Regions from separate parts of the Endozoicomonas sp. 4G genome, predicted to be linked through region 2. Evidence: predicted binding sites of a transcription regulator. Region 2 holds the regulator's gene; the other holds the start of a gene.

Region 1 (6,249 bases), 1.5 Mb from region 2:
TTCAAACAGATTAATGATCGTTTTGGTCACCCGGCGGGTGACAAGGTACTCTCTGACCTGGCCAGACGAATGCAAAAAGAGCTGCGCCAACAGGACCTGATTGCCCGCTATGGCGGAGAGGAATTTGTGGTACTTCTGCCCCACACAGATGCTGTTAAGGGCGTACTGGTCGCTGAGCGATTAAGGAAATCGGCATTACTTTACAACGAAGGCCCTGTTCCTCTGAGCATCAGCCTGGGGATTGCTGCCACGGGACCACAGACGGACACTGTCGACAAACTGCTGAAAGAAGCAGACGATGCTTTATACCAGGCCAAGCACTCGGGTAAGAACAGAGTCTGTCGGGCACCGTCCTGTGCGGACCTGCGTCTGGGAGCTTGAGAGAAAAGAGATCACAAAACGCTTATCCTAAAACGTAAATCTACATATACTGAACCATCGTGCTGAGACTTTAAAATAAAGTCCTGATCCCACCCAACAGTGAAATAAACAACAATGCCCGCTCTGTTCAGTCGCTGGCGACAGCAACGGAATGATGATGACCTCCAGCTTGAAGAACGAGATTTAAGTTGGCTTGAAAAAGTGGCGCGTGCCCCTCATCAGGAGCCCTGGAGTGTCACTATACTGCAGTACGCCTGGACCGCCGGTCCGGTAACACTTCTGGCCGCCTTTGGCGGTTATTATATTGGCTACGGCACTATGATGCCGCTGGACAGAACCTTATACTTTATTGGTTACTCCATTGTAGCCATTGGTTTGGGTCTGTTCACCAAACTGATATACAACGTCACCCATGGCCGCAGAGTCACTGCCGACAAACACAACCTGCTCAGCGTCATCGACCGGATTCCTGAAATTATTTACATGGTGCGCGACCTGGCCCAGCAGAATATGACGGAAGATGCACGACGCATTCATTCTGCCGGCATTCTGTTGCGCAAACTGGACCTTGGCCCGGAGTGGGTCTCAACAGCCGTTGAAGATATTACCGGTGATCCCAAACTGGCCCGTAAAGCCGAACAGATTGAAATATTCCGCCGGGCCGGCCTTTACCACAGAATGCGTGACATCGTTCACGAAGTCTCTGATGACGCCAAGCGTTATCACCAGGAACTCAAGGAGCTTCACCCGCGTATCGCTGAAGCACTTAAAAACAGATTGACCGGTATCGTCGCGAGACCTCATAAAGGGCAGCCCAGGGAACCTCTGTTTATTGAACGGATTCTCAGCGCCAGTGAGCGGGATAATGAAGAATTGATGACCCTTCACGATGTCGAAGAAATACTTACACTCTGCTTCGAACTGATTTGCGGGCGTGAAATTTCCTGGCTGAAAATCGAGTATACTGGTCGCTGGGACCTGGCCAAGGCCCTGGACAGGCTCGAGGAAGAGCGCAACGATTTCCGCATCAGCCGGGCCAGAGTTTACTCCCGCCTCAAGGCCCTGACGACCTGGTTGCACAATGTTGATGTTCAGAATGACATTATTACCGGCCATGGTCTCAGCCCTCAAAAGCTGCTGGCTGCGGCGACCGAGTCGCTCGACAATCTCAGCTTGCAGGTTCGTCAGGCCAGGGACCTGACCCGTAAAACCGGCAAGCACGTTTTAGCCCTGAATATAAAACGGGAGCAACTGGATAAGGCCATTGCGCTTTACAACGAAGCACATCGCGCCTACCTGAAACAGGGGCGGGACAGCGATAAACTCAAACGTGCCCTGAAGTCCTGGCAAAAACTCTCGACACTCTATCAACAGAACCCTGAAGAGAACTTCAAGCGAAGCCTGACGATTTCAGAACAGAGTATTGAGCTGGATGATGACACCAGGATGGAAGTCGCCAACCGCCTGGAAGAGTTTTTAAAAGAGTCTCGTCTGCGCAGGGAAAGCTATCGAACCAACTCCCCTCTGTCACCGGCTCAGAAAGACCTGACAGAAACACGCGCCAGGGAAGTGGCTATCGAGGTGGCCACGATTCTTGACCCCTATATACATCTTCATGATCCACAAATTCAGAGAGCTATTGAAAGTTCTAATGCATCCAGCCTGGCTTTTATTGAACCGGGTATGAGCGCCAAGACCAAGGCGTCACTGGGAGAAGCCCTGGCTGCTGATGTTGACAAGAACCTGTCGGCCAGTGCCGAGAAACTGGCCCAGAACCTGATCCGCTACTACCGCGTTCCCCTGAGCGAGAGAACGATTAACTTTCTGGTACAAACCTATCAGGCCGATTTGCAAAGATTGCAGTTTATTGCCCAGTTCGAGAGCCCGATGAGTGCCCGCTATTCTCTGGATAATATTTCGCCCATCGAAGTTCCCCCGGCCAAGAACAATTGGCAAATCGACCTCTACAACGCCAATAAGATCATCAGCAAATACAGCTCTGCTTCTGCTCACAGTTAACACCCCTGCCGCCCGTCCTGATAACGATCAGGCGCCGGCAGACTCATCAGAAAAACTGATAGTTGGTTATTACAGATATCATTTATTCTTATGGCGTGGAATTCGGCTTTTGGTCAGACTGTTTCGTTTTTAGACAGTGATTTATGCTTTATTTTAAAACATTAGTCCCTTATCTCGCTAAAAAAAGCCTAAGAAATAAGGTATTTAAAACATTTTTGATAAAGATCAAAGTTTGCGTTTTACCGAAGTTCATATATGTAACAAATCCGAGTAACATAGCCACGACCTGATTAACCAGCCATAGATTGATCCGCTCCCATCCAGGATCCGTACAAACGGACGCACCGCTGTGCTTGTTATAAACACGCATTGAATGGGTGTCTATTATACTGAATGCGCGGTAACTGCAGCACAAGGGACCTCTGTGGCAGCACTCACTTTCTGATTGCCAATATGGATCTGTTAACACTGTCATGAACGAGGAGCACTATGATTCCAGATGAAATCATTGACCTGTCGCGATTCCAGTTCGCGATGACGGCACTCTACCATTTCCTCTTTGTCCCATTAACCCTGGGCATGACCTTCATGCTGGCGATCATGGAGTCGGTTTATGTCATGACCGGCAAACAGATCTACCGGGATATGACCAGATTCTGGGGTAAATTGTTTGGTATTAACTTTGCCCTCGGTGTCGCCACCGGCCTCACCATGGAGTTCCAGTTCGGAACAAACTGGTCCTATTACTCTCATTATGTTGGTGATATTTTTGGTGCTCCCCTGGCCATTGAGGCCCTGATGGCCTTTTTCCTTGAGTCGACTTTTGTCGGTATGTTCTTCTTTGGCTGGGATCGACTCAGTAAGGTCCAGCATCTGGCCTGTACCTGGTTAATGGCTATAGGTACCAACCTGTCGGCCATGTGGATCCTGATTGCCAACGCCTGGATGCAAAATCCGGTTGGCGCAGAGTTTAATTTTGAAACCATGCGTATGGAGATGACCAGCTTTGCTGACTTGATCCTGAACCCTGTGGCTCAGGTGAAATTCATTCACACGGTTTCTGCCGGTTATACAACAGGCGCCATCTTTGTACTGTCTATCAGTGCCTGGTACATATTGAAAGGCCGCGACATCGGTTTTGCCCGTCGCTCCTTTGCGGTGGCCGCAGGCTTTGGTCTGGCATCCATCCTGTCTACCCTGCTGCTGGGTGATGAGTCCGGTTATGAGTTGGGTGACGTACAACAAGTCAAGCTGGCAGCCATCGAAGCCGAGTGGAATACTGAACCAGCGCCAGCTGCTTTTACGGTTTTTGGTTTACCCAACCAGGAAGAGCAAAAAACGGAGTATGCGATCAAAATCCCCTATCTCATGGGCATTATCGCTACCCGCTCACTGGACACTGAAGTACTGGGTATCAAAGACCTGATCAACGACAAGGTGGAGAGAATCCACCGTGGTATCAAAGCCTACGAACTGCTTGAAAAGCTGAAAAACGGTCAGGATACCCCTGAAAACCGCCGCCAGTTTGAAAAAGTCGTAGACGACCTGGGCTACGGTCTGCTGCTGAGCCGCTATACCAAGGACATTCCAAACGCGACGCCTGAAATGATTCACCAGGCAGCAGAAGATTCTATTCCGACCGTATGGCCGCTATTCTTCTCCTTCAGAATCATGGTGGGTCTTGGCGTCCTGATGCTGTTGCTGCTGGTAGTCGCCTTCTACAAAACAGCCCGAAGGACTGAGTACAAGAGCCCCAGGTTCCTCAAACTCTGTTTCTACTCCCTGCCACTGCCTTTTATTGCCGGTGAAATGGGCTGGTTCGTTGCGGAGTTTGGTCGTCAGCCCTGGACCATCTCAGGTATTCTGCCGACTTACCTGTCGGCTTCTACCCGCACAGAAACCGACCTCTGGCTCAGCATTATCGGCTTTGCTGCGCTCTACACTGTTTGCATTATTATCGAAATTTACCTGATGGTTAAATACGCTCGCAAAGGTCCCAGCAGTCTGCATACTGGCCGCTATTACTTTGAACGCAATCGCACCGACGATATGGCCCAGGCATAAAACAGGCATAAAAGGAGATCTCTATGGATTACGAAGTTCTAAAATTCATCTGGTGGGTTCTGATCGGTGTCCTGTTCATTGGCTTTGCCATCATGGACGGTTACGATCTTGGCACCGCCAACCTGCTACCTTTTATGAGCAAGACCGACGACGAGCGTCGCATCATGATTAACGCCGTCGCCCCGCACTGGGACGGCAACCAGGTTTGGCTGATCACTGCCGGCGGTGCTTTGTTTGCCGCCTGGCCTCTCGTTTATGCCACGGCCTTCTCTGGCTTTTACTGGGCCATGCTGCTGGTTCTGTTCGCCCTGATTATTCGTCCACTGGCCTTTGATTATCGTTCCAAGGTAAAACCCGAGCAGACCAAATACTGTGACTGGGGACTGTTTATCAGTGGTATCGTCCCTTCCCTGGTATTCGGTGTCGCTTTTGGCAACCTGTTCCAGGGCTTTGGTTTTGACCTGGACGACACCATGCGTTCCAGCTTTACCCAGGGCTTCTTTTCACTGTTAAATCCCTTTGCCCTGCTTTGTGGTGTTGTCAGCATTGCCATGCTGACCATGCAGGGAGCGGTGTGGCAGAGTATGCGTTCTGGCAGCCCAATCAAAGAACGTGCGAGCATTGTCGCCCGTTTGTCAGCCCTTGCCACCATTGTCACCTTTGCGCTTGCCGGTTTGTGGGTGGCTAACCTGCCTGGTTTTGAAGTCATCAGCGGTCTTGATATTAATGGTGAAGCCAACCCCCTGAGCAAAACGGTTCACATCGCAGACGCGGGCATCTGGCTGGCCAACTACAGCAAATACCCGATTATGCTGATTGCGCCGATCATGGGTTTTGTAGGTGCCATCGGCGTCTTCCTGCTGGCCAAGACCCGTCTGCACGGCTTGACCTTTGCCTGCAGTTCAATCACCCAGGCAGGTGTTATCATGACAGCCGGGTTCTCACTGTTTCCATTCGTTCTGCCGTCCAGCACCCATCCTGACGTCAGCCTGACACTGTGGGATTCAACGTCCAGTGAGCTGACCCTGAGCATCATGACCGTTGCTGCCCTGATATTTGTTCCCACCATCCTGGGTTACACCATCTGGTGTGTCTATAAAATGTGGGGTCGCATGACAGTAGAACACCTTAACGAAAACACTCATTCACTGTATTAGGGGGTCAGACTATGTGGTATTTTGCCTGGATTCTAGGCGTACTTCTGGCGTGTGCCTTTGGGATCATTAATGTTATGTGGTATGAGTTTCACGAGATGGATTTTGATAATGATGTCAATGAGTTAGAAGAATGATATAGTTTTTGGGGACCAATTTCGCTGGTCCCCAAGCTCAAAATGATCTGGTCAGCCAGGTTCAAAGCTTCCTTCGTGCTTCTCAGGTCAGGCACCTTGGCCAAATGCTCATCAAGCGAATCCAGTAACTGTCTGGAAATGTATTCTGATCGTTACTGTTGTAGTGCTCTCATCAAGGATGAGGTCACTACGCCAAAGATCATATTCCAGGAAGGAGCGGTAACTATAGGACACATGATCGCTAATTCAATTTTTCGAGTCGTCTACAACTTGCTTAGGGCTTCAGTCATTCCCGATTCTACCATTTACTTCAGAGATTCCGCACACACTGTGTGCGGAATTGAGATGGTTCCAAATAAGTCTGATGATGTAAGTTATGAGTCTACCAAGACAATGATCTATGCGGTTGGCAACCTGCATGACCTGATTCTAACTACAATCATTATCAAATATGGGCAGTGCAGCAAAAACCATTGATGACATGGATAAACCGG
Region 2 (6,249 bases):
TCAAGATCAACAGTCCTGTGTCGTTCAGTGAGTGTTCTTAACTCATCGTCCAACTGTTTTTGCCGTTGCTCAGCATCCCTGAGTCGTTCGATTCGAGACTGCATCTCCTCAAAGTGTTCTTGCCCTGAAGCCAGGTCCGATGTTCCCGGAACCAGCTGACTGGTGAGCTCTGCTTTTCGTTGCCTCTCACGCTCCAGCTCTGCTTCTGCCTGGTGGAGTCTTCTATCAAGAGCCTCTGCACGCTCAGATTCTCTGAGCTCCAGCTGTTCCCGAATGATTCTCTGGGGTTGTGCATGGGTAACGACAAAATCAGTCAGCTGCCTGGAACGCCTTTCCAGCTCGCCGGCATGGGTCCGAAGATAAAACAGGTAACCTACTCCCGAACACACAGCCACTCCGGCAGCCATTGGAATAGAAACAGAAGCAGCCCCCGCGGCAAAAGCCCCAGCGACCAGAACCCCGGTTCCCTTGGCTATGGTGACAGCGATTCTCCGGCTATTCCAAATCGTACTTTTTTGAAGCCGGGTGCGATGCACCTCTTCAAGCTCAGCGCACTCAACCTCTTCGAGTTTTAATGCCCGGAGTTTATCCAGCCCCAGCTCGGCCTTTCTGGCCATCAGGATGCTTTTTTCCTGCGACGTAAGATCATTAAACGACAGACCCTCTGCTTCGACGAGTTCTTCAAAAGTTCGGGGTTCCGGCTCCTGCATGGTGGGTGTAAACAGCATTCCCGTCACTGAGTTGAGCAGATTCATAGCGTCAATTCCCTGATTTACGAAATTGTGTTCAGAACAGTTATCGACACCTTTTCTTTAAACCCAATGCGACAGAGTAAGTATTTCCCGAAAAAGCCTTAGATATGAAGAAATTACGCCTCAGTCTCGGAAAGCACAGACTTACACTTTGATAACATTTTCAATAGAATGGCCAACGATTTCGCCAATACGACTTTGAGGCCACTCAATGACGTCAAAGCCCAATGTACGACAACCTAGCCATGTGGCCTGTAGAGACTGTAGCCTTAGCTCTCTCTGTCTGCCGCTGGCATTGAGTCTACAAGACATTGACCAGCTTGATCGCATCATCAAGCGAGGCCGCCCTCTCAAGAAGGGGGAGTATCTTTTTCTGGAAGGAGACCCGTTCACCAGTGTCTTCGCTGTTCGCTCCGGAGCCATAAAAACCTATACCGCCACCAATGAAGGTGAAGAACAGATTACCTCTTTTTATCTTCCCAGCGAGATATTGGGTTTGAGTGGTATGGATACTGATGTCTTCCCGGTTTCTGCACAGGCTATGGAAACCACCATGATCTGTGAGATCCCTTTTGAGCAGCTGGAAGTACTATCCGACCAATTCCCGGAATTGCGTCGTCATATGATGCGCCTGATGAGCAAGAAGATTCGGGAAGATCAGCAAATGATGATGCTACTGTCCAAGAAAAATGCTGATGAGAGGATTGCCACCTTCCTGATCAACCTGGCCAGCCGTTTCCGTCGCCGGGGCTTCTCATCTCAGTCATTCCGGCTGTCCATGTCCCGCAACGAAATGGGGAACTACCTGGGACTGGCTGTAGAAACCGTTAGCCGGGTATTTACCCGATTCCAGAAAAACGGTTTGATTCTGGCCGTGGGCAAAGAAATTGAGATACGCGACCCGGTTCAGTTATGCCAGCTGGCGGGCGGGAAGTCTGTCGATATAGAACAGATTATCTCTACCCCGTAAGCACACGAACCCTTTTCATAATCTGAAGTTTCAGCGGTAAAAATTTTACTGTACTTCAGATTTTTTTGGGTGCTACGATAATCCCTGTAATGAAAAATAATGCTCTAAGGCAAGGGAAATCCTGATGGGTATTTGTGCAAAGGAACTGCGCCACTACGTTGTTCGTCCTACCCTGAAGCATTTAAGAATGTGGAGCCCCACTGCAGAAAACCTGCTGTTGGGAACCGCAGCCCGGGAATCCGGGCTTGGCTTCCATCTTAAGCAGGAACACCATCAGGCGCTGGGTATCTATCAAATTTCACCAAGAATGCATCGCAATATCTGGGATCATTATCTGGCGAAGAAATCCGACCTTTCCAGCTTGGTCCGGGGGCTGGCCAGCCAAAGAGAATTCCTGGCCCACCCACACCTGGAGTTAGCAACCAACCTCTCTTACGCTACCGCCATTGCCTGGATGATTTATTATCGAACCGATAAGCCAATCCACAAGCTGCCTCAGGATGATGTCCACGCCCTGGGCAAGCTCTGGCACAATTACTACCACCGTCACCACCCTGGCCCCATCGAGAGTTTTGTGGACAGTTACAAGGTTTTAATCACGGATTCTATTGAGACGGAAGCATCATTACCAGAAAGCCTGAAGACGGCCTGATTGCTTCAGCTGGCCTGATCCCGCTTTTCTGCACACTTGATGCAAAGATCAGCATAAGGCATGGCAGCCAGGCGGGCTTCGACTATTTCATCACCACAACTGGTACAAAAACCGTAATCATCATGATTCATGCGATCCAGTGCTTTGTTAACCAGGTTAAGCTCGGCCCTGGCATCATTACCCAGCTGATCAATCACCTCGTCATTCTCCCTCTCCTGCGCCTGTTCTGACCAATCGGCACTGGCCCTGCGAGTCACATCTTTACTGATGTTTCCGAGACGAATATTCAACTCTTCTCTGCGAGACAATAACCAGACTTTCAATTTCTCGTAATCAGCCATGGAAATCCCCTGAATAAATATCAACGATTATTCTGTGTGTAAACAATTGGATGCTGAGTCCTTACGCATATTGCTTACCAGCTAAGCATAGCTACTGTTACCCATATTTCGACAGATCATTCACAACAAGTCCGGTGAAATTCGGGAGAAAAGATATTCACTGTCATTATCCCTGATGCCTGACGTGAAACCTTGGATTATAATGTCTTGAATTTTCGGGATACGGCCCGTTTTACCATTATTCAAAGTTGTAAGTCACCCGGTTTAACCGCCCCTTCCCGGGCTTTAAATGAAGTTGGGTACTTTGAGAGACAAGACAGAGTCAACATGCAAAGCCAGACAAAAAGCGCAAAAACCCACTTCAACAAGCTACAGAAGCGCCTGAGACGCGAGGTTGGCCAGGCCATCGCCGAATACAACATGATAGAGGACGGTGACCGCATCATGGTCTGCCTGTCAGGAGGGAAAGACAGCTATACCTTGCTGGATATCCTGCTGAATCTGAAGACCTACGCACCGGTCAATTTTGACGTTATTGCCGTCAACCTGGATCAGAAACAACCCGGCTTTCCTGAGCATGTTCTGCCTGAGTACCTTGAAAGCCTGAATGTTGAATATCGCATTGTCGAAGAAGATACCTACTCCATTGTCAAAGAGAAAGTGCCTGAAGGCAAAACCACATGCGCACTCTGCTCACGCCTGCGCCGTGGCATCCTGTACCGCACAGCCGGCGAGCTGAAAGCCACCAAAATTGCCCTGGGCCATCACCGGGATGATATTCTGGAAACCCTGTTCCTGAATATGTTTTACGCTGGCAAGATGAAAGCCATGCCTCCCAAGCTGGTCAGTGATGACGGTCAGCACACGGTGATACGCCCCCTGGCCTTCTGCCGCGAAAAAGATATTATCCGCTTTTCTGAGTTCAAGGCATTTCCGATTATTCCCTGCAACCTTTGTGGCTCTCAGGAAAATCTTCAGAGACAGGCGATCAAGGCCATGTTCACCGAGTGGGACAAGCGTTTCCCCGGCAGGATGGAGAGTATGTTCAGGGCCCTGAGAAATGTCGCCCCTTCTCACCTGGCGGACAGCTCACTGTTTGATTTCAAGAACCTGACAGCGGATGGCCAGCCTGTTGAAGATGGCGACACTGCTTTTGATCCGGTGGATGTGCCTCTGACCTTCAGGGATGAAAACGATGAAGACGAAAAACCCGAACAGGCTGCAATGGTGAACATTGTGAACCTCTGACAAGGATTCAACAACTTTCTTGTGAATGCCCCTCCGTATTCAAAAACAGACGTTTTGCCGGTGTCTGAATACGGAGGTATGGTTAATATTGGTCAGCGTGTGCCGCCAAATCGTACTTCAGCAAATCATTACTCTCGATCATGGCGATCAACTCTTCCACGTAATCGACCCCTCGCGAGGAGTAAGCATAAAGCCCATGGGCCAATATCGGGCCCGTAACAGGCTGCCCTACTAACTTTCTTTTTGAACGCAGCTCCCTTAAGCCCTCATAATGGTGACTGGTATTGAGATTGAACATATACGAGCGAACCGATTCAGCCGGTGAAGAAAACTTCCTGACTTCGTAAGTCGCACCTTCCGGGCGCTCACCGGGAATCACGCCGCAACCCGGAGTAAAACACCACTGGCCAAAGTAATTATTCGCTTCGACGGCAAACCTTGAAGTTCCCCAGGCCGACTCGTTGGCCGCCTGCACCAGAGCCAGGGATACCGGAATCTCATCCACCCTGTTCAGCAGGTCATTATAAAGCTCATCACTGACTTTAAGCGCTTTATCCACTCTGAACGCCTGGGCGGTATCCAACAACCACTGTTCTTCCGTTTCATGCAGAGCCGGCTTTTCCCTGAGGCTTTTAATTTTCTGACGGATACCTGCCAGACGCTCATTCTCCTCGTCAATCATGAGCTTCATGTAGGCAAAGAACTGGCTTTTCTTCTCTCCGACTTCCTTGATGGCGGCAAAGTCGGGAATGTCCTTCTCAACTTTTTTCTCAGTCCTGACCTCCTGCTCAATGACTTTTTCCACCTGTTTCGCTGCGGGGTCCTTAACCGTCTGCAAATCTCTGTTGTACCAACTCGACAGAGCCACAAGCCCAGCCAGCAGCAAAAGAAAATAACGATCAATTCTAGTCATCATGGTTTCAGCAATTCTCCTGCCCCGAAAAAAACGATACTTTTCAAACACTGCCCCAACAAAAAGCCTGCCCTGAGGCAATAACGCTTTACTTTACGTTATAAATATGGGAACACTGAAGCTAATACTGCCAGGCTCCAAGCCTGTCGCAGTAAATAATAATAACAGGATACTAACCGCTGTTTTGTAGCTGAATACGAATCAAACTATAAGTATTACCAGCTACTGGTGTACAGCCCTAATGGAGGTTGCACCATGATATTAAGTCATTTCTGGGGACTTATCTTTCATCCGGAAGAAGAGTGGAGCAGTATTCGGGAACACCCTCCCGGCATTATCCGTCTCTATCTGGGCCAGGTCATCTGGCTGGCAGCCCTGCCTGCCATCTGCACTTACCTGGGAACTACTCAAAACGGCTGGACACTGCCGGGCAGTGATCAGGTAATCAAGTTAACTGAAACCAGCGCGGCTTACATGGCATTTTTTGCCTGGCTGGCCATACTGGCTGGCGTTGCCGTTATGGGGGCTTTCATCCACTGGATGGCAGAAACCTTTGGCAGCAAAGTAACTCTGGCCCAGGCGCTGGCATTTAGCTGTTATGCCGCAGCCCCCCTTTTCCTGGCAGGACTCTGCGGACTGTATCCATCGATCTGGCTGACTATCGTCGCGGGCACTATTGCCGCTTCCTGCTCGGCCTGGATGCTGTACTCCGGTCTGCCGACGTTTATGCAGATACCTAAGGAGCAGGGATTTGTCTATGCCAGCTCAGTGCTTTGCATCGGGTTGGTTGTTCTGGTCTCCATTATGATTACTACTGTGATTTTCTGGGGTATAGGGATAGGCCCTGAATACATCCAGAGTCACTGAAGCGTCATCGCTGGTAGATGAATTAAGCGGTATCATCTGGCAGCAATTAATGTCTTGCCCCTTCATTTACTGGAGCCATAAACAGGCTGTACAGATGCTACCCCCTTGATCGAAATGCTGGCGCAAACCCGTTCCTTCAGGGGCGGGTCTAGCCAGCGCAAGGCGTTAGCCTTGCTGTGACAGTCGCTTAGAAGTTTTAACAGACTTTTCTGAAGGCGGTGTTCTCTGGCTTTCTCCAGAAGTGTTTCCCCCATAACATCGGCTTTATGCGCTCCCAGTATTCACGCCTTAATGTATAAGACGACTTTCCCTTTGGCTTGCCTACCATTTCCCTGCTGAACTCGTTTGTACGGTATTTAGTAACAAATACTAGATGTACGTTATTCCTAAATACACATGATCTACCAATCTCCATTCGTACATACAAACCTCATATTTGACAGATATTTCTAGCCAGACTAGCATGAAGCCATTCAATTCAACAGGTTATGTAATGCTTCAAGGTA

Evidence for each region. Region 2 encodes FNR, which switches genes on or off when oxygen is low (the NO sensors DNR and NnrR bind a similar motif). Its sites were predicted from a motif close to TTGATNTANATCAA; they were not measured.
Region 1: the regulator FNR is predicted to act here: its motif matches at 2,616-2,629, upstream of K7B67_RS10910 (cytochrome ubiquinol oxidase subunit I).

The regions. Positions count from the first base shown of each region.
Region 1 is NZ_CP082909.1:2,815,785-2,822,033, forward strand. It holds gene K7B67_RS10900 (GGDEF domain-containing protein) at 1-381, shown strand, start outside; gene K7B67_RS10905 (hypothetical protein) at 496-2,400, shown strand; gene K7B67_RS10910 (cytochrome ubiquinol oxidase subunit I) at 2,890-4,464, shown strand; gene cydB (cytochrome d ubiquinol oxidase subunit II) at 4,488-5,621, shown strand; gene cydX (cytochrome bd-I oxidase subunit CydX) at 5,633-5,755, shown strand.
Region 2 is NZ_CP082909.1:1,341,488-1,347,736, reverse strand. It holds gene K7B67_RS05000 (hypothetical protein) at 1-755, opposite strand, end outside; gene fnr (fumarate/nitrate reduction transcriptional regulator Fnr) at 964-1,722, shown strand; gene K7B67_RS04990 (hypothetical protein) at 1,847-2,374, shown strand; gene K7B67_RS04985 (TraR/DksA family transcriptional regulator) at 2,380-2,715, opposite strand; gene ttcA (tRNA 2-thiocytidine(32) synthetase TtcA) at 3,043-3,963, shown strand; gene K7B67_RS04975 (glucosaminidase domain-containing protein) at 4,046-4,879, opposite strand; gene K7B67_RS04970 (Yip1 family protein) at 5,132-5,743, shown strand; gene K7B67_RS04965 (transposase) at 6,237-6,249, shown strand, end outside.